Regions from separate parts of the Thalassotalea sp. Y01 genome, predicted to be linked through region 2. Evidence: predicted binding sites of a transcription regulator. Region 2 holds the regulator's gene; the other holds the start of a gene.

Region 1 (16,906 bases), on a different contig from region 2:
CAGTATTTCATCGTCTTGACATGCAATCGCTGTGACCGGATGTTGACGATCAACTTCTGGCTCATAACAAATCTGCGTGCCATCGCTATCACCATCGGTAAAACTCGACAGCACCCGCAACGGCATTTTATTTTGTCCGGCAAATTCTACGGATCTAGGTTGCAGTACTTTTGCACCACAACTGGCCATTTCCAGCATCTCTTCAAAACTGACATGATCGAGTTTTTTCGCGCTGGCCTCGATTCTAGGATCTGTGGTGTAGACGCCATCAACATCGGTAAATATTTGGCACTCTTTAGCATGTAATGCACTGGCAATTGCTACCGCCGTTGTATCTGAACCGCCTCGCCCCAACGTGGTGACATTGCCTTCACTGTCCATGCCTTGAAAACCAGCAACGACCACCACATGGCCTTGCTGAAGTTCGATTAACATGCGCCGAGTATCGATGTCTTTAATGCGCGCTTTATTGAATCGGTTATTGGTATGAATCCCAGCCTGATGTGCTAGCAACGAGATAGCTGAATAACCTCGCTTAATAAGCGCCATCGACAACAGCGAAATAGACACTTGCTCACCTGCAGCAAGTAACATATCTAATTCTCGAGGAGATGGGTTTTGGTCGACTTGAGACGCTAAATCAACTAGGCGATTGGTATCTCCAGCCATAGCAGAAACGACCACGACCACAGAGTGCCCTTGATTTTTCGTGGCAATGATTTGCTCTGCCACTTTCTCTATACGAGAAGGGGAACCTACAGAGGTTCCCCCATATTTTTGTACAACGATTGCCATTAAGCAGTTACGTCCATTACAACTTGTCTGCTAGCCAAGACTCAACACTGGCAAGCGCTGGCGCTATATTCTCAGGTTGACTACCGCCGGCTTGAGCCATATCAGGACGTCCACCGCCTTTACCACCAACTTGCTCGGCAACCATTTTCACTAAATCACCGGCTTTAACTTTGCCGATTAGATCTTTGGTAACACCCGCAATAAGGTTCACTTTGCCGTTATTGGCCAGTGCCAACATAACAACGCCAGATCCCATTTTATTTTTCAGATCGTCAACCATATCTCGTAATGCTTTTGGATCACTGCCTTCAACATCGGCAATCAATGCTTTAACACCATTGATATCAATAGCTTGCGATAGCAAATCAGTGCCTGCTGCAGCGGCTAGTTTTTGCTTCAAAGTGGTGATGTCTTTTTCCAGCTGTTTTGATTTACCAATAACCTGCTCGACTTTTGTCAAGGTGTTCGCGGCATCTGACTTAACCATGCCCGCAATCGCGGCTAATTTGTCAGCTTGAGCATCAATAAAATCAAGAGCCACATCCGCGGTTACCGCTTCAATACGACGAATACCGGCGGCGATACCACCTTCCGATACGATTTTAAAGACACCAATATCACCGGTACGCTCAACATGCACACCACCACAAAGCTCAGTAGAGGTGCAGCCTAAGGTGACAACTCGTACTTCATCTTCATACTTTTCACCAAATAAAGCCATCGCGCCCTTTTCTTTGGCGGTATCGATATGCATATTTTCAGCGTGTTGCGGATGATTGTTACGAATTTCTTCATTAACCATACGTTCGGCTTGACGCAATTCTTTAGCGGTTACACCTTCAAAATGTGAGAAGTCAAAACGTAACTTTTGATCATCAACCAAAGACCCTTTTTGCGTCACGTGATCACCCAATACGGTACGTAATGCTGAGTGTAATAAATGTGTCGCTGAGTGATTTTTGATGATGTTATTGCGACGCTCAGAGTCAATGATGGCTTCAGCAGCAGCGTTAAGCTGAATATCCGCTTGCGCTTGACCGTGATGAGCAATAGCATTGCCTAACTTTTGCGTATCGCTAACAACAAATACACCAGCATCGGTCGTGATGGTACCCGTATCGCCAACCTGACCACCAGATTCTGCGTAGAACGGCGTGTTATCTAGAACCACGACACCTTTCTCACCGGCTTTAAGTGTATTTACCACGCCATCACTGTTGAACACTTCAACAATCGTGGCGTTATAACGGTGCTTGTCGTATCCCTCAAAATGCGAGGTTTTATCTGACTTTAACGACTCATTGTAATCTGAACCAAAGTTACTGGCTTTTTGCGCACGTTCGCGCTGTGCCTGCATTTCTTTGTCGAAACCTGATTGGTCGATTTCAATGTTGTTTTCACGGGCGATATCGGCGGTTAAATCCGCTGGGAAACCATAGGTGTCGTAAAGTTTGAAGACATCTTTGCCATCAATGGTTTTGCCTTTCAGGTTGGCAATGACATCGCTTAATAAATTCATACCACGGTCAAGGGTTCTGCGAAATTGCTCTTCTTCCACCTTAAGGATTTTTTCTAGCACACTGCGTTGCTGAACAAGCTCAGGGTATGCGTCAGCCATTTGCTCGATAAGAGCAGCAACTAATTTATAGAAGAACACATCTTTGGCACCCATGATGTGACCATGACGAATTGCACGACGAATAATACGGCGCAATACATAGCCGCGACCTTCGTTCGATGGCATCACACCATCAGCAATTAAAAAGCTACATGAACGAATGTGATCGGCAATAACGCGCAATGATTTGTTATCTAAATCATCGACATTTAGCAACTCGGCGGTGGCTTTAATCAAGCCTTGAAAAATATCAATTTCATAGTTGGAGTGAACACCTTGCATAATGGCAGCAATACGCTCAAGCCCCATACCAGTATCAACTGACGGCTTTGGCAGTGGTTCCATGGTGCCATCAGCATGGCGATTAAACTGCATAAATACCAAGTTCCAGATTTCGATGAAACGGTCACCGTCTTCTTCAGGCGTACCTGGAGGACCACCCCAGATATGTTCACCGTGATCATAGAAAATTTCTGTACAAGGACCACATGGACCAGTATCACCCATCGACCAGAAGTTATCCGATTCGAACTTCTTACCACCTTGCTTATCACCAATGCGTATGATCCTGTCCGCTGGCACGCCAATGTCTTCGTTCCAAAGAGCAAACGCTTCATCATCGGTGTCATAAATGGTGACCAATAGTTTATCCACTGGCAACTGCAAGGTTTCCGTTAAGAATGACCAAGCAAAACGAATCGCATCATGCTTGAAATAATCACCAAAACTAAAGTTACCTAACATTTCAAAAAAGGTATGGTGACGAGCGGTATACCCGACGTTTTCTAGGTCATTATGTTTACCGCCGGCGCGAACACAGCGTTGCGACGATGTTGCGCGAGTATAACTGCGCTGTTCCGCACCCAGAAAGGCATCTTTAAATTGCACCATTCCAGCGTTGGTAAACAACAAGGTCGCGTCATTACCCGGCACCAGTGAGCTGCTTGCTACGACTTGGTGTTGCTCTTTAGCAAAATGGTCTAAAAATGCCTGTCTTATTTGGGCACTGGATTTAATCATTTTCATCGTCCAATTTAGTCTAGTGTCATCGTGGCACTGATTTGTTCAAAATCAAAACCACGATATTGCAAAAATCTTACTCGTTTGGCTTTATCTTTTTGATCACGAATTGGCACATCGCCAAAACGCTTATGATAAACCTGTTGTGCCAATTCAAACCAGTCTACTGGTTCGCTGGCAAAGGCCTGACTTGAGATATCTGAAGCAAGCCCTTTTTGTTTTAATTCGTTACTGATATAGGTACGACCGTAGCCTTTTGCAAGGCGTTGCCTGATAACACATTGTGCATATCGAAGATCGCTTTGAATATCATGTTCAATCAGTTTTTCTAAAACAAGGTTAATATCATCCAATTCAAAATCTTTCTGTTTGAGCTTTTGCCTAAGCTCATGACATGAATGTTCTCGCCTTGCCAAATAGTTATACGCGGCTTTTTTGACTTCCTTGTTAATAACTGGCGCTAAATCGTCTGACACGAGTATCCTGTTTTTATGATTGAAAACTGGCCTATTTTACCTACATAAAAATAAAAAAACAGGTAGCGCCGCCATGCTTTTGCTACTTGGCAGAGAAAAAATGTAAAAAACCTTTAATTTTTGACAAATTAACAACTTTACAAGCTACAATCGGGTCAATAAAAATTCACAATTATAATCAGCGCTAAGCGCTCAAAATAACAAGAGATCGTTTTTAAGGGATATTATGAAATTGAAAAAATCAATCGCCCTATGTTTGATGGCATTCGCCTCAGCCACTACCGCAGCCGACAATAAGCTTGGCTATTTCAGCGCGCCGAGCATCCATGATAATTCTGTCGTTTTTACTGCCGAAGGTGATTTATGGCACACCTATACCAATGTAGGAACAGCCAAACGTTTAACCACTCACGAAAGTGAAGAGACCATGGCCAGTATTTCCCCTGATGGCCAGTCTATTGCATACATTGCCAATTACCAAGGAACGTTTGAAGCCTACACAATGCCAATCAATGGCGGTCAACCAAAACGACTGACCTTTGAAAATGCGCGCGTTCGTGTTCAAGGCTGGAGTCATGAAGGCGAAGTAATTTATGCCACCACATCTGGTTTTGGCCCAGCCAATTATTGGACGCTTAAAACCGTTAATCCAAACACTTTGAAAACCACCGAACTGCCATTATCTGACGCCATCGAGGGTGCGGTGAGCAGCGATGGTAAATATCTATTTTTTACCCGTTTTGGTTTGCAAGTAACTGGCGACAACTCGCGAGTTTACCGAGGTGGTGCACAAGGTCAAATCTGGCGTTGGGCATTAAACTCGAAACAAGAAGCCACACCGTTGACCAAAGGTCATATGGCATCAGTACGCGAGCCTATGGTGTATAAAGACAAAGTTATCTTTATCTCCGACATCAGTGGCAGTGATAATTTGTGGTCAATGGACTTTGATGGCAATAACAAACAACAACTGACCAAACATCAAGATTGGGAAATTCGCCTTGCCTCAAATCAAGGCAACCAAGTTGTCTATCAATTAGGTGCGGATATCCATCAGTTTAATCTGGATAACAACACTGACAAAACATTAGATATTTCTCTTGTATCAGACTTTGCCGAGCGCCAAGAGCGCTGGGAAAACAAGCCGATGAAGTACTTTAATAACGCCGCCATCGCAGGCAAGGCTAAAAAAGTCGTTATCACCGCTCGTGGCAAACTGGCGGTGGCTGGCTTAAATAATACTCGTTTGGTTGAAATCGATACGCCAGCACAAAGTCGCACGCGTTCTGCAGTTTTATCCATTGATGGCAAATATGTTTACGCCATTAATGATGCCAGTGGCGAAAACGAAATCTGGCGCTTTGCCGCTGATGGATCAGGCCAAGGCAAACAATTAACCAAAGACGGTGGTAGCTTTCGTTGGAATCTTTACCCATCACCAAATGGTAACTATTTAGCCCATGATGACCGTGATGGTAACTTGTGGTTGCTTAACCTAAAAACACAAAAGAACCAAAAAATAGCAGAAAATGGCGGCGGTTTTAGCGCCTTTGATTCGGTCACTTGGTCTGCAGATAGCAAGCTAATTGCCTTTGCTGGCAGCCATGTTGATCGTCAACGCTCTAGCATACGCTTGTATTCACTGGCGGGCGATAAAGAGCAATTTCTTACTTCCGATAAATACGAAGCTTTCTCGCCGACCTTCTCAGCTGATGGTAAATGGTTGTACTTTATTTCCAACAGACACTTTAGCTCTAATCCACGTTCACCATGGGGTGATCGTAATATGGGACCAGCGTTTGATAAGCGCGGACAAATATTCGCCTACGCCTTAACCAAGGATGACAAATTCCCGTTTAGCAAACCAACGGAATTAGACAAGGTTAATGGCAGCAAAAGCAAAGATGCTAAAGACGACAACAAAGACAGCAAAAAACAAAGCAAGAGTGTCAGCATCAACTGGGAGGGCATAACTGATAAGTTGTATCAAGTGCCTGTATCGAATAATAATTACTCGTCACTTGCGGCAAGTAAAAAAGGCTTGTATGTATTAGAGAACGCCGGTTCGGCGAAAAATATTAAGTACATTAAGTTTGACAACATCGAGCCGAAGCCTGAAACCTTTGCTGGCGGTGTACTTGGATATCAACTGGCTGCTAATGGTGAACAAATCTTGTTTGCCAAGCGCGCAAAAGATGTGGTGGAAACATACATCGTTGATGCCAATGCCAAAGCCCCAAAAGATCTGAAAAAATCGAAAATAAACTCGAATCACTGGCAAATGGCGTTCTCCCCAGCGGATGAGTGGCAACAAATGTTCCAAGATGCATGGCTAATGCACCGAGAATTTTTGTTTGATGCCAATATGCGCGGTCTAGACTGGGCAGCAACCAAGAAAAAGTACCAACCATTAGTTGACCGCATTACCGCACGTAGCGAATTAAATGATATTTTTGCGCAAATGATGGGCGAGTTAAACGCTTTGCACTCACAAGTGCGTGGCGGCGATGTGCCAATCGATAAAGACTCCGCCAAAGGCAGTACCTTAGGTGCTCGTTTTAGTGAAGTGAAAAACGGTGTATTGATTGACGACATTTACGATGGCGATAAAGACTTACCAGCCTTTGCGGCACCGCTTGCCAAGGCTGAAGTAAATGCCGCTGAAGGGGATGTCATTACCCACATCAACAATAAAAAAGTGAATAGCTTGGTTGAGATGCACCAAGCGTTGCGTAACCAAGCGAAAAAACAAGTGCTATTGACACTAGCGCGCAACGGTAAGACGCACAAAACAGTCGTGGTGCCAACTTCGGCGCGCACGGACGCCGCCCTGCGTTATCTTGATTGGGTTGATCACAATCGCAATAAAGTTGCTAGCAGCAACAGTGATATTGGTTACCTACATATGAATGCGATGACCGCCAATGATATCAACAGTTTTGCTCGTGAGTTTTATGCTAATTTTGATAAAGACGCCTTGATCATTGATGTACGACGTAATCGAGGTGGTAACATTGACAGTTGGATTATTGAAAAGCTACTACGTCAAGCGTGGATGTTTTGGCAAGAGCGCAATAGTGCTCCTTACACAAATATGCAGCAAACATTCCGCGGTCACCTTGTCGTGCTAACCGATCAGTTAACCTACTCTGACGGTGAAACCTTTTCAGCGGGCATTAAATCACTTGGGCTTGCACCGCTTATTGGTAAACAAACCTCTGGTGCAGGTGTATGGCTAACCGGTCGCAACCGTTTAACCGACAATGGAATGGCTCGTGTTGCCGAACTGCCACAATACTCACTGCAAGGTGAATGGGTTGTTGAAGGAACGGGTGTCTCACCTGATATCGAAGTAGAGAACCTGCCGTATGCAACGTTTATGGGCAGTGACGCGCAGCTAGATGCTGGTATCGAGTACTTATTGAACAAGCTTAAAAGCCAACCAATTAAGCCTCTTAATGCCAAGCCTATGGCAAAACAAGGTCCAGCAGCGGATATCAATAAAATTAACTAGTCACAGTGGAAGAGTAAGACAACAAAAAGGGCATCATTCGATGCCCTTTTTTACTGTGTGATTGGTTGATTTTGCTTTCAAGGGGTCAGATCACTTGAACATATGACATTGTTAATATTTATCAAGTGATCTGACCCCTTGAAAAATAATGTTACTGCTCGTAATCCAAGTTAGGCGCTAGCCACTTTTCTGCATCGGCTAAGGTCATACCTTTTCGCTGCGCATAACTTTGCGCTTGTTGCTTATCGATTTTCGCGACAGCAAAATATTTACTGTCTGGGTGGGCAAAGTACCAACCGCTCACCGCAGCACCTGGCCACATGGCAAAACTAGAGGTCAGCTCCATACCGATATTGGTCTCAACATCGAGCAACTCCCATAAGGTACGTTTTTCGGTATGTTCTGGACAAGCAGGATAGCCAGGCGCAGGGCGTATGCCTTGATAAGATTCGCGAATAAGCGCTTCGTTATCAAAGTTTTCATCGCTGGCATAACCCCAAAACTCTTTGCGCACACGTTCGTGCAAATATTCGGCTGACGCTTCAGCTAAACGATCTGCCACTGCTTTTAATAAAATGGAATTGTACGTATCGTGCTTAGCATCATATTCAGCCACCAGCTCATCCGCACCAAAGCCAGAAGACACCGCAAAGGCACCAATGTAGTCGTCAATAGCGCTGTCTTTACTGGCAATATAATCACCTAAACAACGGTTATATTGCCCTGCTTTCTTTTTCGTTTGTTGACGAAGGTTGCGCAATGTTGTCAATCGATGGCTTTTGTCATCAGCACTATATACTTCTATATCTTCACCGATACTGGCTGCTGGAAACAAACCAATAACCGCCTTGGCTTGCAGCTTCTTATCGGCGATAACCCGATCTATCATCGCATTTGCATCGGCGAACAGCTTTCTTGCTTCTTCGCCTATAAGCTCATGTTCAAGAATTTTCGGATACTTGCCGGACAATTGCCAGGTTAAGAAAAACGGTGTCCAGTCGATGTACTTTCTAACTTCATTTAAATCCAGATTATCTAATACCGTGACACCGGTTTTGTTTGGTTTACGTGGTGTGTACTGGTCGAAAGATAAGGAAAATTTATTGGCTTTCGCCTCATCAAAGGTCGACAAATCGCTGCGTGGCCCCTTTTTATTGTGGCGTGCACGCACGGTTTCGTATTCTTTGTCGATTTTAGCAACGAGATCGCCTTTCAACTCTGGTGTCAGCAATGAGTTAACCACGGATACTGAGCGCGATGCATTTGGCACATAGACCACAGGATGTTGATATTGCTGCTCTATTTTAACGGCGGTATGGGCTTTAGATGTCGTTGCGCCACCGATCAATAAAGGTAAGTCAAAGTCGAGACGCTGCATCTCTTTAGCAACGTGAACCATTTCATCTAAGCTTGGTGTGATCAAGCCAGACAGACCGATTATATCGACGTTTTCATCTCTTGCTACCTGCAATATCTTATCGCAGGACACCATCACTCCTAAGTCGATAACCTGATAATTATTGCATTGCAACACCACACCGACGATGTTTTTACCAATATCGTGCACATCGCCTTTAACGGTTGCTAACAGCACTTTACCATTGGTTGAGGCTTCGGTTTTTTCGGCTTCAATATACGGTTGTAAGTGGGCGACAGCTTGTTTCATAACACGAGCGGATTTTACCACCTGCGGTAGGAACATTTGCCCTTCACCAAATAAATCGCCTACTACGTTCATGCCATCCATCAATGGCCCTTCGATAACGTCCAATGGTCTGCTCGCTTCAACACGAGCTTGTTCGGTATCTTCGACGATAAATTCATTAATGCCTTTGACTAAGGCATGCTGCAAACGTTCTTTTACGGGCAATTCACGCCACGCTAAATCAACCGTATTGGTTTTGCTACCAGCTTGACCGCGAAACTCCTCGGCGACATCAAGCAAGCGCTCGGTTGCGCCGTCATCACTGTTTTGTACGACGTCTTCAACCGCCTTTAATAGGTTTTCAGGAATGTCTTGATATATGGCTAATTGGCCAGCGTTAACAATCCCCATGTCCATACCGTTTTTAATGGCGTGATATAAAAACGACGCATGAATCGCCTCTCGCACTGGGTTATTACCACGAAACGAGAAAGACACATTAGATACACCACCAGACACCATGGCATAAGGCAAGGTGTCTTTGATAACTTTGGTTGCTTCAATGAAGTCGACAGCGTAGTTATTATGCTCTTCAATACCTGTGGCAATGGCGAAAATATTTGGATCGAAAATAATATCTTCCGGTGGAAAGTTCAGTTCATTAACCAAAATATTGTAGGCTCGAGTACAAATTTCCACTTTGCGTTGTTTCGTATCCGCTTGCCCTACTTCATCAAAAGCCATGATGATAACCGCCGCACCGTAACGACGAATAAGCTCCGCCTGGTGGCGGAATATTTGCTCGCCTTCTTTTAATGAAATGGAATTAACGATGCCTTTACCTTGAATACACTGCAACCCGGCTTCAATGATTTCCCATTTAGACGAATCCAACATGATAGGTACTTTAGCTATATCAGGCTCACCGGCAATTAAGTTCAAAAACTTAACCATGGCGCCCTGACTATCAAGCATGCCTTCATCCATATTGATATCGATGATTTGTGCGCCATTCTCAACTTGTTGTAAAGCTACAGAAATCGCTTCATCATACTTTTCTTCGGTAATAAGGCGTCTAAAAATCGCCGAGCCGGTGACGTTGGTGCGCTCACCTACGTTTACGAACAAACTGTCTTGACTAATGGTTAATGCTTCTAAACCTGATAATCGACACGCCGTTTTACGAGGCGCAATAGGTCGTGGTTTTATATTTGCTACGGTGTCCGCGATGCCTTTAATGTGTTCAGGCGTTGTACCACAACAGCCACCTACAATATTTAAAAAGCCAGACTCGGCCCATTCTTTGATGTGCGCATTCATGTCCTCAACGGTGAAGTCATATTCACCGAAAGCATTAGGCAAACCGGCATTTGGGTGAGCACTGACCGCGTAATCAGAGATATTGCTTAGCTCTTCAACATATTGACGCAGCTCAACGGGACCGAGTGCACAGTTAAGACCAAATGATATCGGATTGGCATGACGCATAGAGTTGTAAAATGCTTCGGTCGTTTGTCCCGACAGGGTACGACCCGATGCGTCAGTTATGGTTCCTGATACCATTATTGGTAGTCGCTCACCACGTTTGGCAAACACCTCTTCAATGGCAAAAATGGCCGCCTTGGCATTAAGGGTATCAAAGATGGTTTCTATCATGATGATATCGGCGCCACCCTCAATCAATGCTTCGGTCGACTCAACATACGCCTCGGCCAACTCATTGAATGAGACGTTCCGAAATGCCGGATTGTTGACATCAGGTGAAATTGAACAGGTACGGTTAGTGGGCCCTAACACACCTGCAACAAAGCGAGGTTTATGAGGCTGCTGCGCTGTCACTTCATCCGCTACACGTCTTGCTATCTGTGCTGATACCAAGTTAATCTCACGACTTAACGACTCCATGTCGTAATCTGCCATTGCGATGGTGGTTGAGTTAAAGCTATTGGTCTCTATAATATCGGCACCGGCCAATAAATACTGGCGATGAATATCAGCAATGACTTCAGGTTGGCTAAGTACCAATAAATCGTTATTACCTTTTACGTCACAGTGCCAATCGGCAAAACGCTCACCGCGATAATCACTTTCTTCAAACTTATGCTGTTGGATCATCGTGCCCATGGCACCGTCCAAAACTAAGATACGCTGAGCTAATTGTTGCTCTAATAAAATGCTGGTTGCTGATTTCACTGTTACTTCCGAAAAGCAGGTAAAAGGCTGCGCCTTGAGTTAATTATTAAGTTCGTATGGGGTAATTTGGTATACATAGTAGTTTAGCCAGTTACTAAACAATAAACAGCCATGGCTGCGCCAACTATTGCTTGGCTTTTGCTCGAGATCATTATTGATAAAATAGTTAACTGGAATAAAGGCATCGATACCCGCGCTGATGTCTCGTTGATATTCATCCTTTAAGGTACTTGCATCATACTCCGGGTGGCCTGTAACAAATACATGTTTTTTATCATGACTGGCGGATAAATAGACACCGGCTTGGTTCGATTCGGCAAGCACGTTTAAACCGTCAATAGAATGATAATCAACTATTGGCACTTCACCATATCGTGAATGTGGCACTTTAAATTCTTCATCAAAGCCGCGTGTTAGCGGCTCTAAATCGTCAAGCGTTTGATGTAAATACACTCCGGATAATTTCTGCTCTCTCAACTCACGTTGCAAGCCATAATGGTAATACAACGCCGCATGAGCCGCCCAGCATGAATACATAGTCGACGTCACATTGGCATCCGCCCACGCAAATACCTCTTCGACTTTGGGCCAATACGTCACTTGTTGATAATCGAGCTGACCAAGTGGTGCCCCAGTGACAATTAAACCATCATATTTTTTGTGTTTAATGTCTTCAAACAATACATAAAACGCGTCCATGTGTGCCTTAGGGGTATTCTTTGACTCGTTTAAATGCAACCGCACTAAATCAACATTGATCTGTAGCGGTGTATTGGAAAGCATGCGCAATATTTGCACTTCGGTTTCTATCTTGTTTGGCATCAAATTGATAATAGCAACTTGCATCGGGCGAATATCTTGGTTTATCGCTCGGTTCTCCGACATCACAAAAATGTTTTCATTCGCCAGTACCGCTAGCGCTGGCAACTGATCCGGTATCTTTATTGGCATCGACTATTTCCCATATTGCATTGTGCTTAATACTACTTAACCATCTGGAAATGTCAACATCTAAACGTTTAGACGTCCATCAAAATAAATGCATCGTCAATTTGTAAAGAAATGTTAAATGTGTGTAAAATTGAAACACTTTCTTGAAGATTTCAAGAATACAATCACATTCCAAAATAATAAAAAGGGAAGTTATGAAGAAGTTTATTACCCTATTCTTGTTTATGTTCATAGGAGCGCAAGCATCGGCTGCCGATCTAACGGAGCTAGCTAAGTATGCCAAAAAGCCTATGTACACCTCAGCAAAAATTTCTCCAGATGGAAAACATCTGGCCGTTAGAACCTATCATGAAGGCGAATATGTATTGGCATTTATGGAGACAGAATCCAAAAAGCTAGTATTTACCTTAATCATGGGAGGTAAAGAAAGTGTCGGTAATTACCACTGGGTGAATAACGAACGTGTCGTAGTCTCGCTATTGACTGAGACCGGTGCGTTAGGCGTAGAGGCACTGACCGGTCGTTTATTTGCCATAAACTACGATGGTAGTAGACGCGAGCCTATCTTCTCAAATAATCATAACGGTGATGTTAGCTCAACATCAAAGCGTAAAACCTTCAGTGGTTACGGCACGGTCGTTGATACCCTAGATGGCGACGACGATAACATCTTAATTATGGTTCGCCCTTGGCTAAGAGCAAGTCATCAAGAACAACGTGCACCAGAGTTAGTTCGTCTTAACGTTTATACCGGTGCGCAAAAACGCATTATAAAATCACCAGGTCGTGGTAATAGATTCTGGCTTGATCACAATAATGAAGTACGTTTTGCAAAAGGCACGGTCGGATATGACGATATTTTGCTATATTACCGTGAACCTGGCGGTGAATGGGGCGATTTCCCATTTGATATCGATGTGAATTTTGCCGAAGACAAAGTCGACGTCTACGGTTTTAGCGCAGACAATAACAAACTTTACTACACCCACTTTGATGATGGCGACAACGGTACCCTGTACTCGTATAACTTTAAAAAGAAAAAATCTAGTAAGGTTTTTAAAAGTGAGACCGCCGTTATAAGCCGTATGCTTTATGACAGAGACCGCGTACCTTACGGCATTAAAATTGATGAAGATTATTCAAATTACCTAATGTTTACTAAAAAAGTACCATTAGCCAACGTTCATCAAATTCTTTATAAGTCTTTTAAAGGTGACTCTGTTGATATCACAAGTACCACACAAGACGGTTCAACCGTGGTTGTTTTAACACACGGTGATAGAAATCCTGGTACCTTCTATTTATACGATACGGTTGAAAACAAAGCGAAATTTTTGTTCAAGAGCTATGAGTGGTTAGAGTCAAAAGAACTATCGGCAATGGAGCCGTTTAGGTTTAAAGCAAGAGATGGTGTTGAATTATTAGGCTATATTAGCTTACCGAATAATACTGACGGCAAGAACTTACCATTGGTCGTTATGCCACACGGTGGCCCAAGAGCACGAGACTATTGGGGCTATGATTCTCACGTACAAACCTTAACTTCTAATGGTTTTGCCGTATTACAAGTTAACTTTAGAGGCTCAGACGGTTTCGGTGAAAAATTCATGCACATGGGTGATAAAAAATGGGGCACCGAGATTCAATATGACATCATTGATGCCACAAAATGGGCTGTAAATAGCGGTATCGCAGATGCCAACAAACTATGTATCTACGGTTGGAGTTTTGGCGCTTACTCGGCACTACAAAGCTCTATAGTGGAACCAGACTTGTATAAGTGTTCTATTGCAGCAGCTGGTATATTTGAACTAGAAGCGGCTTACGATCGCGGTGACATTCCAGACTCAGCCTATGGTGCCGACTATCTAAATGAAGCGATCAGTGATGATGAAAAAACATTGCGTAGCCAATCGCCATATTACAATTTAGACAAACTGAAAACACCGGTGCTATTAATTCATGGCTCTGAGGACGATCGCACACCAATCGAGCATGCTGAAGATTTAGCCAGTCGATTAGAAGATATGGATCGTAAGGTGGAAACCTTGTTTGTGGATGATGAATACCATGGTTTTAGAATCGAATCTAATCGTGTTAAAGCAAACAAAAAAGTCATCGACTTTCTTAATCAACACATTGGTGGTTAATCACTACACCACTATATAATAAGACAAAAAAACCGCTCAAAAGAGCGGTTTTTTTATCTTTAAGATTAAGCGTGAATGTTATTCAACTTCAACGGCTTCTTCTTCGCTGTCCTTAACTGTCGTTAACAACATCGCTCGTAGTTTGGCATCAAGATCTTTTGCCATTGCGGTGTTTTCTTTCAAAAATTTACATGCATTGGCTTTACCTTGACCAATACGCTCACCATTACAGCTATACCAAGCACCGGCTTTTTCAACCAGCTTATGTTGTACGCCTAAGTCAATCAACTCACCAATGTTGTTGATACCTTCACCGTACATGATTTGGAACTCAGCTTGTTTGAATGGTGGTGCAATTTTATTTTTAACAACCTTAACACGCGTTTCATTACCGGTAATTTGGTCACCCTCTTTTACCGCACCAATACGACGAATATCTAAACGTACTGACGCGTAGAATTTAAGTGCGTTACCACCGGTCGTAGTTTCTGGATTACCGAACATCACACCAATTTTCATACGGATTTGGTTAATGAAAATCATCATGGTGTTTGATTGTTTCAAGTTACCGGTAAGTTTACGCATAGCTTGTGACAACATACGAGCTTGTAAACCCATGTGGCTATCACCCATATCACCTTCGATTTCTGCTTTTGGTGTTAACGCCGCTACCGAGTCAACTACGATAACGTCAACCGCGCCTGAACGAGTCAGCATGTCACATATCTCTAGCGCTTGTTCACCCGTATCTGGTTGCGAAACAAGTAAGTTATCGATATTAACACCAAGCTTTTCAGCGTAAATAGGGTCTAGTGCGTGCTCAGCATCAACAAACGCACAGACTTTGCCGTTGCGCTGTGCTTCAGCAATAACTTCTAACGTTAATGTGGTTTTACCACTTGATTCTGGACCGTAGATTTCAATGATACGACCCATAGGTAAACCGCCAGCGCCTAATGCGACGTCTAACGATAATGAACCAGTCGATACTGTTTCAACGTCCATGCTGCGGTTCTCACCTAATTTCATGATTGAACCTTTACCGAATTGACGTTCGATTTGGCCTAATGCTGCGGCTAACGCCTTTTCTTTATTCGCATCCATTGTTGTCTCCAGTAATTTTTATAATTTATCCAGTAGTTGAGAAATAGTATACTGTATAATCGTACAGTATCAACACCTTTTTCTTTAAATCGTTCAATATACAGCCTAAAACATTGAAATATAATGATAAAAAATACACTCTAGTTTCGCAAAAAGTACTAAAAGACGATTTGAAACAGTGTTTACAACAGTGGGATTCAGTATTTATACAGTAGTTTTACTTGGCAAAGCTTATGCGTTGTAGAGCAAAACAACTTTGCGCTTTACTGTAGATTATTTTAACATCTTTAGATTACCAATTTCACTAGATATTTCTCGGCCCCGTAGCACGATTCCTAAGCCTTTGCCGGCATTAACAATTTAGGGCCAAGCCAATAAAAATAAGCTAATAAATGACAGACGATCTCTTAAAAAATACCAATCCGACGCCGATGATGCGGCAGTATTTGACCATAAAATCTGAATTTAAACATATTCTGCTATTTTATCGTATGGGTGACTTCTACGAGTTATTTTATGATGACGCTAAAAAAGCCGCAGACTTACTTGATATCTCGCTGACCGCACGTGGTAAATCCGGCGGCAATGCCATCCCCATGGCCGGTGTCCCTTATCATGCGGTAGAAGGTTATTTAGCGAAATTAGTGCAATTGGGCGAGTCCGTTGCTATCTGTGAGCAAATAGGCGATCCAGCAACCAGCAAAGGCCCGGTCGAACGTAAAGTCGTGCGCATTATCACCCCTGGTACTATTTCAGATGAGGCTTTGCTTGAAGACAAGCATGATAATCTATTGGTCTCGGTATTTGAGCATAAAGATAGCTTTGGTGTTGCTTACTTGGATATGAGCTCAGGTCGCTTTGTTATCTGTGAACCCAATACAGAAGAACAATTACAGGCGGAATTGCAGCGATTGAACCCAGCCGAGTTGCTGTATCCAGAATCATTTAGTCAACAAGCACTCATTGAACAAATCAAAGGCAGTCGACGCCGACCAGATTGGGAATACGATTTAGCAACGGCTAAAAAAGTGCTAAATGAGCAGTTTTCAACAACGGCATTATCAGGCTATGGTGTTGACGATTACCCGCTTGGGTTGTGTGCTGCAGGCTGTTTATTACAGTACGTTAAAGATACTCAACGTTCAGCGCTGCCACATATTCGCAGTATCAAAGCCGAAGCCTATTCACAAGGCGTTATTCTTGACGCAGCAACTCGTAAAAACCTTGAATTAACCGTCAACCTATCAGGTACGGTCGATAACACTTTGGCATCGGTACTTGATAAAAGCGCCTCGGCTATGGGCTCGCGTCTACTAAAACGCTGGCTCCATTTTCCATTACGCGATATCGATACCTTAGCGCAACGTCAAGACGCCATTAGTAGCATCCTAGATAACGATGTCCAAGAAGACTTATTTGATGTCATTAAGGGTATGGGCG
Region 2 (16,906 bases):
TATAGAAGCCGATGACATTCCACAGTTGTTAATTTGTAACAAAATTGACAAGTTTGATGATGTTGCGCCGCGTATTGACCGAGACGAACAAGGTAAACCGATTCGTGTTTGGTTGTCAGCACAAGCTAACTTGGGACTTGAGTTACTGTCCCAAGCATTAACTGAAGTACTGGCAACTGATATTGTTGAATATCGCCTTAAAATACCGCCTACAGCGGGTAAATGGCGTGGTACCTTATATGAGTTAAATTGCATCAAGGACGAACAGTATGACGAACAAGGTAACTGTTTATTAGATGTAACATTGCCTTTACGGGAATGGAATAAATTGTTGAAAGCTGGAAAAACCGAACTGGAAACCTTTATCCAGCACTAAGCTACTGATAAGATTAAAACTTACTATACTTGATTATAGGCAGGCGAAAGTCTGACTAGAGAATAACAATTGGGTAATTACGGAGACCATAATGGCGTGGAATGAACCGGGGAAAAATGATAATGATCCCTGGAAAAATAAAGGTGGGCGCGATCAGGGGCCACCAGACCTAGATGAATTATTAAAAGACCTAGGCAATAAATTTGGTGGAATGTTTGGTGGTAAAAAACCTGGCAATCCGGGCGGTGGCAGCAGTTTTTCTGGTTTTGGCGCCAGTTTGGTGGTCATCATTGCATTGGTTGTTTGGGCTTTTAGTGGTTTTTATACCATTAAAGAAGCTCAAAAGGGCGTTGTATTGCAATTTGGTGAATACAATACTCTCGTGGATCCAGGTATTCACTGGCAACCGACATTTATTCAAAAAGTTATCCCAGTTGATGTGCAAACAACACGTAATATCGCAGCGAAAGGCTTTATGCTAACCGAAGATGAAAATCTGGTCAGCGTAGAGATGCAAGTGCAATATCGTATTATTGACGCGCGTAATTACCTATTTAATGTTACCAATGCTGACAACAGCCTGGAACATGCGTTTGACAGTGCCATCCGTTATGTAATCGGTCATTCTAACATGGACGAAGTACTAACATCTGGACGTGAACAAGTACGTCAATCGGTATGGGCTGAGCTTGAGAAAATCATTGAACCGTATAATTTAGGTATTTTGATTTCCGACGTTAACTTCAAGAATTCTCGCCCGCCAGAGCAAGTTAAAGACGCATTTGATGATGCTATCGCGGCTCGAGAAGATGAAGAACGTTTCATTTTGGAAGCTGAAGCATATGCTTTATCAGAAGAGCCAAAAGCACGTGGTGAAGCCAAACGCATTGAGCAACAAGCACTAGGTTACAGCGAGCAGGTTGTTCTTGAAGCACAGGGTAATGTTGCTAAGTTTAATAAATTGTTGCCAGAATATCAGGCGGCACCTGAAGTAACACGTCAGCGTTTGTATCTTACGACTATGGAAAAAGTCTATTCAAACACCTCGAAAGTTATGGTTGATGTTGAAGGTGGGAATAACATGATGTATTTGCCGCTAGATAAAATTATGCAGCAACAATCATCAAACTTACCACAAACCTTTAAACGTGAAGTTGCGCCGTTAATTCAACGCAACCCAACGCAAGGTCAAAACTCTAGCGTTAATTCAAGTTCATCGCGAAACGATCGCTTTAACCGAGGAGGAAACTAATCATGAAAAATTTCTCTTTAATCGTATTGGTTATTCTCGGTTTATTGACCGTATCATCGGTATTCGTCGTTAATGAAATGGAACGCGGTATTGTCTTTCAATTTTCAAAGATCAAACGTGATAGTGGTGGTGAAGTAAAAATTTACGAGCCAGGCTTACACTTTAAGATTCCGTTAATTGAACGTGTCAATAAACTTGATGCCCGTATCCAAACATTGGATGACCGTGCTGACCGGTTTGTTACTGCTGAGAAAAAAGACGTATTGGTAGACAGCTACGTGAAATGGCGTATTGTTGATTTCCCAACGTTTTACGTTCGTACCAGTGGTGGTGATCTTGCCAATGCTGAAGCACTATTAAAGCAAAAAGTGAATAACGGCCTACGTACTGAGTTTGGTGCTCGTACCATTAAACAGATCGTATCCGGTGACCGTGACTCGCTGATGGAAGAAGCCATGCTAAGTGCTGAGTCGAGTAAAGCTGAACTTGGTATCGAGGTTATCGATGTGCGTGTTAAACGAATCAACTTACCGGATGAGGTAAGTGAGTCTATTTATCAACGTATGCGTGCTGACCGTATTGCGGTAGCAAAAGAACATCGCTCGAAAGGTCGTGAGAAAGCGGCGGTAATTGAAGCTGAAATCAATAAGAAGATTGCCGTTCTATTGGCGACTGCCCATAAAACGTCTTTTGAAGTACGTGGTTCCGGCGACGCATTGGCTGCTAAAGTCTACGCTGATTCATTTAATCAAGACCCAGAATTTTACAACTTTGTTCGTAGTCTTGAAGCGTATGAAAAGAGTTTCAGTAATAAAGGAGATATCATGATCGTTAAACCAGACAGTGATTTCTTCCATTACTTAAAAGACAATAAAGCAAATAGATAAACCCAAAAGCCCACTTCAATGTGGGCTTTTTATTTGTGCCTCGTTACGTTAGCCTATTCACTATATTAATAAAAATATCGATGAAAGCTCATGACTATTGAAATTGTGCTTATTGCCTTTGCCTTGATGCTGATGTTTGAAGGTTTAGGACCTTTACTATTCCCTAACCGTTGGCGCAATTTTATGATGCAATTGGCTAAGGAAAAACCAACCACAATACGGCAAATTGGTTTGGTTTTAGTGACCATTGGCGCGGTATTGTTTATGGCCAATTATTAACAATTTGTAGAATACTCACCGCGATAACTCTAAGTTCTTACATTTGTTAACCCCACCGTTAACAATTTAACTACAAAAAAGTTCATAAAACAGATGATCTAGACCCGCGTATTTGCTAAGATCCCCGCCTAATTTTCTTTCCGATTTGCAAAATATATTATGGGCAAAAACGTCGTTGTTCTAGGCACCCAATGGGGTGATGAAGGTAAAGGTAAAGTTGTTGACTTATTAACGGATAAGGCGAAGTACGTCGTTCGTTATCAAGGTGGTCACAACGCAGGTCATACATTGATCGTTGACGGTGAAAAAACTGTTCTCCACTTGATTCCATCAGGGGTATTACGTGACAACGTAAAATGTCTGATCGGTAACGGTGTTGTTTTATGTCCGACAGCCTTGATGAAAGAAATCAACATGTTAGAAGAGCGTAACGTACCAGTACGTGAGCGCTTACTAATCAGTGATGCTTGTCCTCTTATTATGCCGTACCACGTTGCGTTAGATAATGCTCGTGAAACAGCTCGCGGCTCTAAGAAAATCGGTACAACAGGTCGTGGTATCGGCCCAGCATATGAAGATAAAGTAGCCCGTCGTGGTCTTCGTGTAGGCGACTTACTAGATGCTGAATCATTTAAAGCGAAGTTAACTGAAATCATGGAATACCATAATTTCGTATTAACGAGCTACTACAAAGCAGAAGCTTTGGACGTTGAGCAAGTGTGCAAAGATGTTATGGCTATCGCGCCGACCATTATTGCTATGATGGACGATATCAGCGAAACCTTAGATCAAGCACGCAAAAACGGTGAGTCAATCATGTTTGAAGGTGCTCAAGGTACCTTACTTGATATCGACCACGGTACATACCCATATGTTACCTCTTCAAATACCACGGTTGGTGGTGTTGCCACAGGTTGTGGTTTTGGTCCTCGTTACCTTGACTATGTATTAGGTATTACCAAAGCATACACGACTCGTGTTGGTTCAGGTCCATTCCCGACAGAGCTAAACGATGAAGTCGGTCACCATTTAGGTACTGTTGGTCACGAGTTCGGTGCAACTACCGGTCGTGAACGTCGTTGTGGTTGGTTTGATGCCGTCGCTATGCACCGTGCAGTACAAGTTAACTCTATTTCTGGTTTCTGTTTAACCAAACTAGATGTATTGGATGGTCTAAAAGAATTGAAGATTTGTACTGGTTACAAAACTCAATCAGGCGATGTTTTGACCGTGCCACCAATGGCGGCTGAAGGTTACGAAAACATCACTCCTGTATACGAAACCATGCCTGGTTGGAGTGAGTCGACTATTGGTGCAACAACGGTAGAGCAACTACCTGAAAACGCACGAGCTTATATCAAACGTCTTGAGCAAGTTTGTGGTGTTCCAATTGATATTATCTCGACTGGTCCAGATCGTGTAGAAACCATGATTTTGGTTAACCCGTTCGACGAATAATCATTTCGTTATAAGAAAAAGCCGGCTAATGCCGGCTTTTTTGTTTGCCTAGTTTGTTAATTAACGACCTGCGTCTCATTACTTAGATATCGTTTTCGGTATAGATGCCAATCATTTGTCGCGGCAGGTTCTCGACATACACCATAGCGAAATGACGGTAAAAAATATGGCCAGTGATAGCGTAAATCGCTAAACCAAAAACACTCTTGCTCCTTGCTTCGGCTGTACTGCAAAAATACCGGGTACACCGCAAAGTCTCTAAAGCCCTGCATTAGGGGATGCCGCCAAGCATTAACGATATTGACATCATCACTGCTGGCTGGGTGATAAGTGTGTTGCCATTGCACGCGGCTTCCATCACGGCTTAATTTGCTGTTGATATCGTTATAACGGTCAAGGTAACCCGACTTGCCTAGGCTTAAGCTAAGTTGTCTTGCCACTTTGTCATTAGCCAGACGAATATAGCTGTATTGCAAACCATTATCCTGCTGCGTTATTGCCAACCACAGCAAAGGTGAAAACGGTTGTGGTAACAACACCGTGCTTTTGCTCACCCTGCTATTACTAATCGTGCTGCCACTAGCTAACTGTGAAGGTTGCTTGCTTAGTAATGTGAGTGTGTATTGCTTGATGCCGGCAACCAGCAATAAATAACTTAGTGGCACAGTCCAAATCGCATGTCTTGCCATCTTATTTTTTGCCATATTAATGGCGGATGTTTTATTACCTGTTGTTGCTTGTTCTAGGTTGGTGTTGCTATTGCGCCAATCATAGCAACAATAAATAAGCAGACCGAGCAAACAACTGCCAGTGAAATAGCCATCGATGACAAACAATAGTGAAAAGCTGACTTTATAGCTGCTTAGCGGTGCAAACCACTGCGTACCATATACCGTCAACGCATCCAGCAGCAGATGTGACATGATGGCAGTCAACAGCAATGTGTAGAGCCATTTTCGGTTGATGCGAACCTGTGCAAATAGGTACCGTTTGCAAAGTAATAATAGACCCATAAATAGGTAGGCCCATAGTGGTGCTAGTACAATAGAATGACTCTCTGCTCTATGCCAATAGGCGAGGAATTCTAAAGGATGAAGCCAAAATAATAGATAATCCAGATCAGGCAATAACGCTGCTACCGCGCCGATTGCGCTGCATTGCCATGAGGCAAGTCGATTATCATCTTGTTTGTGCTTAAACCATTGGCCAACACCAGCGCCAACGATTGCATGGGTTAATGCATCCATCAACGAATCAGCTATAACTGCCGAGTGTCGGCATGAACAATTCGGGACAACATCTTTGCTAAGCGATGCCTTGTGCGCTCGTGCCCAGGACTTTTGTCATGGATAAAATGGGCAAAACTGAACAAGTAACTCGCGGTGACGCTAATTTCAATACATATTCGGTTAAGCCCTTGTTGGCGAATGTTGGCAATATCGATAAACCATTGCACCGTGCGGCTTACTCTGGTGACGCCGTGTGCTTGTAAATGGATGTGCCCAGGTTCAAATTTGTACGCCATGATCGCTTTTAACACCGCCTTGTTGTTAGGTAAGGCTTCAAACCAGGTGATAATGGCGGTTAATAAACGCTGCTGTGAGTTTTGCTGCTGAAAGGTGGGGTTGTCATTTAGCGCCAGCATTGCATCGTCGGCACGATCGAAAATGGCTTCGGCAATAGCGTCTTTACTGCGGAACAAAGGTTTAATCTGCACCAACGGCAGCTTTAGCTCATTACTGATATCATGCATTGCAACAGCTTGCCATGAACGTTTGCTCGCTAATTGCAATGCGGTATCTATGATCTGTTGTCGCCGCTCCATTTCGTTAGGCATCGACATTTACGCTCGATTGACACATTTGCTATTAAGTATAGAAAACAGTAACTCATTGAGCGAAACATTAACGACACGGCAAACCTTAGTTATGTTTACTTATCACTGTAACCCCAAGGTGCACTTGGTGGTGTTACCGGCTTGTTTAAGTCAAAATCGACGCGAAACTCACGGCCATGACGAATCAAACGATACGAAAAGCTTTCTGGGTAGATAAACATTTGCCAAATATTGTCGTTCGATTGTGGGATCCCTTGGGCAACAAACATTTCTTTTGAGTATTGGTCCGCAGGGAAAGATTGAACTTGCGGCCAACCTGCATCTTGGCTGTGACCACCATACATAGTCAACGCGTCATTACTGCCATCTTTGTGTCGATGATCATGCTTTAACGACAAACCTGAGCCGGTTTTGGTGACAAGCCAAGTACGTGATGAGTCATCGCCAACATGAAATGGAATTTGCAGCTGACTATCGCTGCATTTGCGCACGTGCATGATCAGCGGTTTATTGGCAAATGCATCACTGTCGCTGTTATCGACAGTAACTTTTCCTGCAAATGCTTTACCACAGTGCTGTTTTATCGCATCAAAAAATGCATCTTGGCTAGTAATCGATACCAAAGGCGCTTCGGCTATGTTTTCTGTCGCCATCGTTGAGCTGGTAATTAACGTCAATAGGCAGGCAATGCTGATGGTAGATTTGTTCATATAGGTTCTCTTAAACATGAATTGCAACTGTCAACAACGGTAGCGGTTTACGCTGTCTTTGGCAACATAATAACCATAAACAGCGCACCGATATGGCAACAGGTTTTGTTATTTATGCAGGCCAATAAACTAGATATGCAAGGTTCAATATATGCGTAAATCATTTGTTACTAATAACGCTTTCTTATAACAAAATAGCCATTAAAAAATGTAACCCTTGTGAAAGTTTTCAGGTAACATTCACTATTCTAACTAAGCTTAAGCTACCCTTGTCTTTCTAAAGGAATTCGTCAATGACAGATCTGCGTCAACAAGCCCTCGATTATCATGAACAGCCTAAACCAGGCAAAATCAGTGTTGCATTAACTACCCCTGCCGAAACGGCGGATGATTTGGCTCTTGCCTATAGTCCGGGTGTCGCAGAGCCGGTACGAGAGATTGCAGAAAATCCAGATAATGTCTATCGCTATACAAACAAAGGTAATACGGTTGCGGTCATCAGTGACGGTACGGCGATTTTGGGTTTAGGTAATCTAGGTCCATTGGCTTCTAAGCCTGTTATGGAAGGCAAAGCATTGTTATTTAAGCGCTTTGCTAATATTGATTCGTTCGACATTGAAGTTAAACACAATACCATTGAAGACTTCGTTAATACCGTGGCGAATATTGCGGATAGCTTTGGTGGTATTAATCTTGAAGATATCAAAGCGCCGGAATGTTTCGTTATTGAAAAAGCCTTGATTGAACGCTGTAAGGTGCCAATTTTTCATGATGATCAACATGGTACCGCCATTGTCACTGCTGCAGGCATGCTTAATGCGTTAGAAGTACAAGGTAAACAACTAAAGCAAGCTCAAATTGTATGTTTAGGTGCTGGCGCTGCGGCCATTGCCTGCATGGAATTATTGATCACTTGCGGCGCTCAGCGTGAAAACATTTACATGCTAGATCGCAAAGGTATCGTTCATACCCGCCGTGATGACTTAAATGAGTATAAAAAATTATTTGCCAATAACACCGATAAACGCACCTTAGAAGATGCCTTAGAAGGGGCGGATGTGTTCGTTGGTGTATCAGGTCCAAATCTATTATCAGCTGAGCAATTGCAGCTAATGGCTGCAAAACCAGTTGTTTTCGCTTGCTCGAACCCAGATCCAGAAATCAAGCCGGAGTTGGCACATGCTACTCGTGATGATTTGATTATGGCAACCGGCCGTTCTGATTATCCAAATCAGGTGAATAACGTGTTGTGCTTCCCATTTATTTTCCGCGGTGCTTTAGATGTACGTTCTCGCCAAATTAACGATGCCATGAAGGTTGCTGCAGTTGATGCGATTCGAGAGATTGCCAAATTGCCTGTACCAGAAGGGGTGTTGCATGCGAGCGGTTGTAACAAACTTGAGTTTGGTAAGGACTACATTATTCCTAAACCTATGGATCCAAGACTATTGGCCAACGTTGCCTTCGCTGTCGCCAATGCCGCTGTTGAAACCGGCGTGTCGACCATAGACTTGCCTAAAAACTATATGGGTATGGGCAATAGCTAGTAAGTTAAATTACAACAATAAAAAAGCGCTGATATCAGCGCTTTTTTTTATTCAATGAATTGACATCAATGATGTTTAATCATCGTTCTCGAAGTCTGAAAAGTCGGTGATACCATTTTCTTCCAGCACTTTACGCACACTTTCAGGTAACAAGTTTTCGTTATCTTTCGCCAAATCGTTATCGCTTGGCAATGGTTGCCCGGTGAACGCGTGCAAAAACGCCTCACATAACAACTCACTATTGGTGGCGTGACGTAAATTATTTACCTGACGGCGGGTACGCTCGTCGGTCAATACTTTTAATACTCGCAGTGGAATAGATACGGTGATCTTCTTCACTTGCTCACTTTTTTTGCCGTGTGGCGCGTATGGATTAATGTACTCGCCATTCCAGTCAGCCATTTTTGCTCCCTAATAACCGTTTTTTAATTATATCTGGATGTTTTTACTCAGCTGATCAAATTGTACTGGATATGTTGTTTGAGTCAACATCTATAAGCAAAGATGTATAGATGGCTAAAACTTCTTGACCTGAGTAATTAATCCGTATAGATTTATAGACGTCTAAACATCTAATGATAAATACGGTAACAAAATTATGAAACTCGATAAATTAGCGACCATCGCGGTACAGGCAGGAATAAACAGTGATCAGCATCACGGAGCTGTCGTGCCGGCGATGCATTTATCGAGCACCTATAGCCTCAAAGGATTTAACGAAAAACGTCAATTTGACTATTCGCGCACGGGTAACCCAACGCGTCAAACGCTGGCCGAGGTTATTGCACATTTAGAAGGTGGCAGCAAAGGGGTTATTACCAGCACCGGGATGTCGGCGATTCACCTAATTTGCCAACTGCTCAGCGCGGGTGACAGATTACTGATACCGCATGATTGTTATGGCGGCAGTTACAGATTGTTTGTCCATCTAGCCAAACGTGGTCAATTTGAATTAGATGTCGTTGATCAAACCGACAGTCAAGCGCTAGCCGACGCCTTAGCCAAAAAGCCAAAACTGGTATTGGTTGAGACACCAAGTAATCCATTGTTGCGTTTAGTGGATATTAAAAAGGTTTGCGATGCCGCCAAGCAGGTAGGCGCCTTAATTGCCGTGGACAACACGTTTCTATCACCCTTATTGCAGCGCCCATTAGAGCTAGGTGCTGATATTGTTATTCATTCAACCACTAAGTTTATTAATGGTCATTCAGATATTGTCGGCGGTGCCGTTGTCACTAAAGACCCGAAATTAGGCGATGATCTGGCTTGGTGGGCAAATTGCATTGGTATTACTGGCAGTGCTTTTGATGCCTACCTGACTTTACGCGGCATCAAAACCTTGCCTGTACGTTTGCGAGCCCATCAGCAAAATAGCCAAGCGGTGGTTGCGTTGCTTACCAAGCACCAGGCTGTCGAGGCGGTTTATTATCCTGGCCTGTCGACACATCCTGGCCATGAGATAGCTAAAGCGCAACAAGCCGGTTTTGGTTCAATGTTGTCGTTTGATATTAAAGGCGATGAAAATCAGGTTCGTAAATTCTTTGCCGCTTTACAGTTGTTTACACTAGCCCAGTCTCTTGGTGGCGTAGAGTCTTTGGCTGCACACCCATCGACCATGACACACGCGGGTATGGATATAGCTGCACAAAAAGCCGCAGGTATCTCACAAACACTGATTCGCCTGTCTATAGGCATTGAAGATGCTGACGATATTGTTGCTGATTTACAGCAAGCCCTTGATGCTGCATATACTGCACCTAGTGATAAAGCCGGTGAAGGATAAGTCATGAACCAAGCAAACTCATCTTTGTTAAATATAAATAACGCGGTACAACTACCGGTAAATGTGCATAAGTTTGGTGGCAGTTCACTGGCCAATGCTGAGTGTTTATTAAGAGTTATACAAATTTTAAAGCAAGAAGCACAACTTGATGACGTCGTAGTGGTGTCAGCGAACGGTAAAACCACGGATAAGCTGTTTGCAATCATTAACTGTCAACAGAGCGAACAGCGCCAGTTATTATTAACAGAGCTACAAAATCAGCAGCAAAATTTGGTCTGTGAATTACTATCTACATCAGCGGCAGCAACCGAATGCCAGCAAATCGCTAAGGATATTACCAAGCTTGCCGAAACCGATTTTGATGATATATATCAGCGACACGATCTATTAGCGCATGGTGAAATTTGGTCAATGCGTTTGTTATCGGCGCTGATTAATGAACAGTTATGTCCATGTATTGGTGTTGACTCACGTCAAGTTTTACATCTTGACTGTGACAATGATTATCAATTGGTTGAGCATAGCTCACAACAAGCGTTTTTAACGGCTAAGCAAGCAGAAAAGTTAACGGTAATTACCGGTTATATAGCCACAGATAGCAAAAATAGAACGCAAACATTGGGCCGTAATGGCAGCGATTACAGTGCAACAATTGTTGCCAAACTTATCGGCGCAGAAAGTGTCACGCTATGGACCGATGTCGACGGTATTTACAGTGCCGATCCTCGTATTATTTCAACCGCACGCAAGCTACATCGTATTGAAAATTCAGTGGCAGCGGAGTTAGGTAGACTGGGCAATCCAGTGCTACACGCGAAAACATTAACGCCTTTGCAATGTCAGCAAATTCAATTGAATGTCGCCAGTAGTTTTTTACCCGAAGACAATGGTACTGAAATCGGTGTCTTTGGTGATATCGCCAAAAGCGAGCTATCGGTTACTCACAATAATGATCTGGTGAAAATTAACACAAATAAAGTTAGCGAGCTGTATTTGCGGCATGTGATTGCCCGCTTTGAACCGATTTACCAATGCCCTGATAAGTCGTGCTTAGTGGTGAGCCAGCAGTTTTCGCAGTTGGCGATTGAATATCTGCAACAGCATCAACTTGAGTTCAGTTACCAGCAAGTATCGTTAGTGGCTGTGGTTGGCTATCAAGTGGCGAGTCGCAGTGAAATTAAAGCACGTTTTAAACGAGTATTGCGCCACGAAGCATTGGATGCTTTGGTCGGCAGTGACAATGGTCACAGCTTGCTGGCGTTTTTAAACGAGAGCTGCAATGTCGAATTACTTAATCAAGTGCATTCCAGCATAACGAAAAATGCTCGCAATATAGGGTTAGTGGTTGCAGGTTTAGGTAATATCGGCAGCAAATTTTTAGACATGCTGCCAAAACAGTTAACACGTATCTCAAGTTTAGAAAACGTGCATTTGGTTGGCCTTGCGACATCAAAAAAAGCGCTTATTAACAACGATGGTATCGACCCAAGTCAGGCACTACCGTCATTTGCTGACGGCAGTGTTGACTATGATAATCAACAATTACTTGGTTGGTTAGAGCAACATCCGTATGACGAGTTAGTGGTTGTTGATATTACGCCGTCAGAGAGTTTTGCTCAGTTATACCAAAGTTTTTTTGAACGTGGTATCCATGTCATCAGCGCCAACAAATGCGCCGGTTCTTGCGAGCAGAGTCAATACAGCCAATTATTAGACGTGCAAAAAGATACCGGCAGTCAGTGGTTAGTTAATACCACAGTCGGCGCGGGCTTACCGGTGAATTACGCCATTAATGATCTATTGCAAAGCGGTGACAATATTCATGAAATTGCCGGTATATTTTCAGGCACTTTATCATGGCTGTTTGCTAACTTTAGCGGTGAGCAGGCATTTTCAGATTTAGTCTTAAATGCACTTGAGCAAGGTTTTACCGAGCCTGATCCGCGTGATGATTTATCTGGGTTGGACGTACAAAGAAAGTTACTTATTTTGGCCAGATTAGCTGGTTTTGAGCTTGAATTGGACAACATAGAAGTTGAAAACCTTGTGCCACCATCGTTACAACGTATTGATAAAAATGAATTCTTTACTCGCATTACAGAATTGGACGAGTATTTTGCTAATAAGTTAAATGAGGCAAAAAGTCAGCAACAGCATTTGCGTTATGTGGCTAGATTTGCCATAGATAATAACAATCTTACCGCGAAGGTTGGTTTGGAAATACTGCCGGCGGACCACGCATTTGTAAATCTGACAGCCTGCGATAATATCTTTTTATTGGTGAGTGACTGGTATCAAGAGAATCCATTGATCATACGCGGCCCTGGTGCCGGTCGAGATGTTACCGCTGGCGGCTTGCATTCTGACTTAGTTAATTTGTGCCAGCGTTTAGAACATAAGAAAAAAGAAGTTGTCATTAAGGGGATATATTAAATGAATGCTAAAGCTCGCCAACTTGATTTGTTAAATCGTACTGTCCGTGATTTGGATCGCGACTTAAATGTGTCATTTGAATTTTTTCCGCCAAACTCTGAACAAATGGAAACCACCTTGTGGAATTCGGTAGAACGTCTAGAACCGCTTAATCCTAGTTTTGTGTCAGTAACCTACGGGGCAGGCAGTGGTACCCGAGATAGAACACATGGCGTTATTAAACGAATTCAACGTGACACTAGCTTAGTTGCAGCGCCACATTTGACTTGCATTGATGCCAGTAAACAAGAGTTAATCGATATTGCGAAAGACTATTGGCAAAGCGGTGTTCGTCACATTGTTGCGTTACGTGGTGATTTACCAAACAGCAGTGAAAAACCAAATATGTATGCCAGCGACTTAGTCGAGGTATTAAAAGGGGTCGCTGACTTTGAAATCTCTGTTGCCGCCTATCCAGAAACCCACCCCGAATCGCCTAATGCGCAATTTGATTTGGTCAACTTGAAACGAAAAATTGATGCTGGCGCGACGCGTGCTATCTCGCAATTCTTTTTTGATATAGACGCCTATTTACGTTTTCGAGACCGTTGTGTTGCGGTTGGTATTGATGTCGAGATTGTACCGGGCATTTTGCCGGTATCAAATTTTGCCACTTTAAAACGCTTTGCAGGGTTAACTAACGTGCACGTTCCAGATTGGATGGGCAAATTGTACGAGGGACTCGATGATGACCCGACAACGCGAAACATGGTTGGTGCCAATATCGCCATGGAGCAGGTGAAGATATTACGTAGTGAAGGGGTTAATGACTTTCATTTTTATACGCTAAATCGTTCCGAATTAACCTATGCAATTTGTCACACCTTAGGTATTCGCCCGCAACAAGGTTAAGCAATCTACATAGTGCTATCTCACAGGGACAGTTTGTTTACATGACAAACTGTCCTTTTCGTTTATCGCAGGCAATAGTGTTGGATAAAATCCAATAAGATTTTTTCCGTTGGCTTGATTTGATCGAATGCTAAAAATTCATCTATTTGATGTGCTTGCTCAATCGAACCTGGGCCTAAGACAATGGTTTGGCAACCTAATTGCTGAATAAACGGCGCTTCGGTAGCGTAATTTACCGCCTGACAACAATGCCCAGAGAGTTTTTCAGCGACGTGAACCAACTCACTGGACTCATTTTCAGCGAAGGCAGGGGAGCTGGCATGCAATTCCTGCATGTTAACTCTACCGGGATATTTCTCTGCCGTTGCTTTTAATGCCTCACTTAACCAAAACAGCAGCTCTTCATCTTTGATACCAGGTAACGCTCGTAAATCGATATCTAAGTAGCAATCGCCGCAAATTCGATTAGCACTGTCACCACCTTTTATAGCACCAAAATTTAAGGTCGGCTCAGTAACTGAAAAGGCAGTGTTTTGATATTGATGTTTAAGCTCTTGCTTTAAGGTCATTAAGCTCTTAATAATCTCGAACATGATTTCAATGGCATTAATGCCTTTCGCCGGTTGGCTGGAATGGCCTGACTTGCCAACCACCGTAATACGATGAGACATATGTCCTTTGTGCATAATTACCGGCTTTAAGTTGGTCGGTTCGCCAATAATTGCCACATCGGGTTTGGCCAATTGTTGTTCGATGAAAAAGCGTGCACCAGCCATGGTTGTCTCTTCATCGGCTGTGGCAAGAATATATAACGGCTTTGTTAGCTTGGTTAATGGTAGCTGCTTGCAGGCTTGCAAGATAAACGCGAAAAAGCCTTTCATGTCACAGGTACCCAATCCAAAAAACTTATCGTCTTTCTCATGTATAGCAAACGGGTCGCTGTTCCAGCCTTGTTGATCGAAAGGCACGGTATCACTATGGCCGGACAGTAATAAGCCACCTTCGCCGCTGCCTATCTTAGCCAGCAAATTATATTTATTGTTGGTTCCAGGCACTTTTTGAATATTCACTGCAAAGCCTAGATCCTTGAACCAAGTCGCTAATATTTCAATTACCGCCAAGTTACTTTGGTCGAGTGATGCAGAATCAGCACTGATCGATGGGCTGGCGATTAATTCACTAAGTGCTTGCTGAAAATTGGGTAGCTTTACAATTGTTGACATTTACTTACTCTTTATTGCAAATACTTATGCTTTTTTATTGCATAAGTATATTATCGCTGTTATCTTTCTTTGGACAGTTTAATCAAGCTTCTGGGTAAAGACCATAGGTTGTCGGATTTTATTGTAACCGTTTTGTATAAATAGTAGCCAGAGCGGATGTGGATCGCGGATAATACCCTGCTGATAGAAATCATACATTTATTCTTGTTGAATAAAATTGCAAGTGAGAGGTTAAGTGAAAGTTGCAATTATAGGTGCTAGTGGCTATGCCGGCGCTGAATTAGTTAAAATCCTAACAAAGCATCCCCAAGTGGATGTTTTGCAATTACTTGTATCTGAAAATAGTGCATCAGCAGATCTTGAGTTCAGCGAGTTATATCCGGCGATGCAGGGTGTTTGTGATCTGCCTCTTCAGGCTTTTTCAGCGGCATGGTTAAAAGATCACCAATCTGAAATTGATGCGGTGTTTTTTGCCACTCCTCATGAATATTCACAGCAGTGGGCGAATGCTTTTGTCGATGCAGGCGTTAAAGTGTTTGATTTGTCCGGTGCCTTTCGTCTGCAAGACGCCGACGATTATCCTAAATATTATGGTTTTGCTCACCAACATACCGACTTGTTGCAACAAGCGGTATATGGATTGGCCGAATTTAATCAGCAAGCCATCGCTGAAACTCATATTGTTGCCGTGCCTGGTTGTTATCCAACCGCCAGTTTATTGTCATTAAAACCAATAATCGATGCCGGCTTACAGCAAAAAGATGGCTTAATCGTTGTCAATGGTATCAGTGGCGTCAGTGGTGCTGGTCGCAAAGCGTCATTAGCAACCAGCTTTAATGAGTTAAGCCTAAAAGCCTACAATATATTACAGCATCGCCATCAGCCTGAAATAAGCCAAGAAGCCGGTGCTCAGGTCATTTTTAATCCTCATATTGCGCCGTTTAAACGTGGCTTAATGGCAACGGTAACCCTTAACTTGCAAGACACTGTGACTAAACAACAGGTAGATATGGCGTTTGAGCAGTGTTACCAACACACGCCATTGGTGCGTATCAGTAAAAGCTGGCCGCAAATCGATGATGTTGCCAATACGCCGTTTGCCAACATTTATTGGCAATATGATGAATCGTTACACGTTTTGGTGGTTAGTTGCGCCATTGATAACTTATTAAAAGGCGCGGCGTCACAAGCGGTGCAATGTTTTAATATTAGTTTTGGCTTGCAACCGACCTTAGCATTACTTGGAGGTCAGCATGACTAGGCCTCTGGTTATTAAGATTGGTGGAGCGATAATGGAGTCTGATCAGGCTCTGTCAGATTTATTTAAGGTTGTTAGCCAGTTACAACAAGACCGTGGCGTTATTATCGTCCATGGCGGTGGCTGTGTGGCTGATGATATGTTGCAACAAGCTGGATTTGTCAGTAAAAAAATCGATGGCTTACGGGTAAGCGAACAGGCTCATATGGCGGTTATTAGCGGCGCCTTAGCGGGTACGGTTAATAAGCATATGGTGGCAATAGCGAACCATAGTGGTTTAAAAACAGTCGGCTTAGCATTGCATGATGGACAGTCCATTGTGTGTTTGCCTGCTGACCCCAAATTAGGTTGTGTTGGTATACCTCAAGCGGGCAATGCGAGCTTGTTAAATTCATTAGTCGCGGCAAACTGTTTGCCGTTAATCAGTTCTATTGGCAGCTTAGACAATGGCACGTTAGTTAATGTGAATGCCGATGATGCAGCGGTGGCTATCAGTGAGTTACTCAATGCTGATTTGGTGTTGTTAACTGATGTCGCCGGGGTTAAAGGTGCCGATCAAAAATACCTTGCTACACTTGATGGTGAGCAAGCCAAACACCTTATCGAACAAGGCGTCATTGCCGGTGGCATGATCGCTAAAGTTAACGCTGCATTTGCTGCAGCCAACCGATTACGACGAAGTATCGCGGTTGCCAGTTGGAAATCGCCTGAAAAACTGTTTGTGTTAAACAGTAATGGCGAGTTTGGCACCCGCATTATTCCTACACTTTAAAACTTAATAAATTTTCTTAATAACAGGAAGATACATATGTCGATGCAACATTTTCTTGCAGATAGTGATTTTGATAATACGCAATTAACCCAGTTAATTACGCAAGCGATTGATATTAAAAATAACTTACCAAAATACCAAAATGCCCTAGCCGGTAAAACCGTTGCTATGTTGTTTGAAAAACCATCCTTGCGAACTCA

Evidence for each region. Region 2 encodes MetJ, which represses methionine synthesis genes. Its sites were predicted from a motif close to TAGACGTCTAGACGTCTA; they were not measured.
Region 1: metA (homoserine O-succinyltransferase) is a predicted target of MetJ. The motif match lies at 12,274-12,291, and genes of this name have one in related genera.

Annotation. Positions count from the first base shown of each region.
Region 1 covers NZ_JABBXG010000012.1:1,253-18,158, forward strand. The annotation lists gene HII16_RS14975 (aspartate kinase) at 1-795, opposite strand, end outside; gene alaS (alanine--tRNA ligase) at 812-3,433, opposite strand; gene HII16_RS14985 (regulatory protein RecX) at 3,448-3,909, opposite strand; gene HII16_RS14990 (S41 family peptidase) at 4,136-7,423, shown strand; gene metH (methionine synthase) at 7,575-11,261, opposite strand; gene metA (homoserine O-succinyltransferase) at 11,301-12,212, opposite strand; gene HII16_RS15005 (prolyl oligopeptidase family serine peptidase) at 12,407-14,362, shown strand; gene recA (recombinase RecA) at 14,441-15,466, opposite strand; gene mutS (DNA mismatch repair protein MutS) at 15,859-16,906, shown strand, end outside.
Region 2 covers NZ_JABBXG010000007.1:184,909-201,814, forward strand. The annotation lists gene hflX (ribosome rescue GTPase HflX) at 1-376, shown strand, start outside; gene hflK (FtsH protease activity modulator HflK) at 468-1,628, shown strand; gene hflC (protease modulator HflC) at 1,631-2,515, shown strand; gene HII16_RS11850 (DUF2065 domain-containing protein) at 2,606-2,794, shown strand; gene HII16_RS11855 (adenylosuccinate synthase) at 2,954-4,252, shown strand; gene HII16_RS11860 (metal-dependent hydrolase) at 4,309-5,499, opposite strand; gene HII16_RS11865 (TetR/AcrR family transcriptional regulator) at 5,511-6,095, opposite strand; gene HII16_RS11870 (hypothetical protein) at 6,185-6,766, opposite strand; gene HII16_RS11875 (malic enzyme-like NAD(P)-binding protein) at 7,093-8,346, shown strand; gene metJ (met regulon transcriptional regulator MetJ) at 8,422-8,748, opposite strand; gene metB (cystathionine gamma-synthase) at 8,945-10,129, shown strand; gene metL (bifunctional aspartate kinase/homoserine dehydrogenase II) at 10,133-12,562, shown strand; gene metF (methylenetetrahydrofolate reductase) at 12,563-13,453, shown strand; gene argE (acetylornithine deacetylase) at 13,516-14,676, opposite strand; gene argC (N-acetyl-gamma-glutamyl-phosphate reductase) at 14,912-15,937, shown strand; gene argB (acetylglutamate kinase) at 15,930-16,706, shown strand; gene HII16_RS11915 (ornithine carbamoyltransferase) at 16,743-16,906, shown strand, end outside.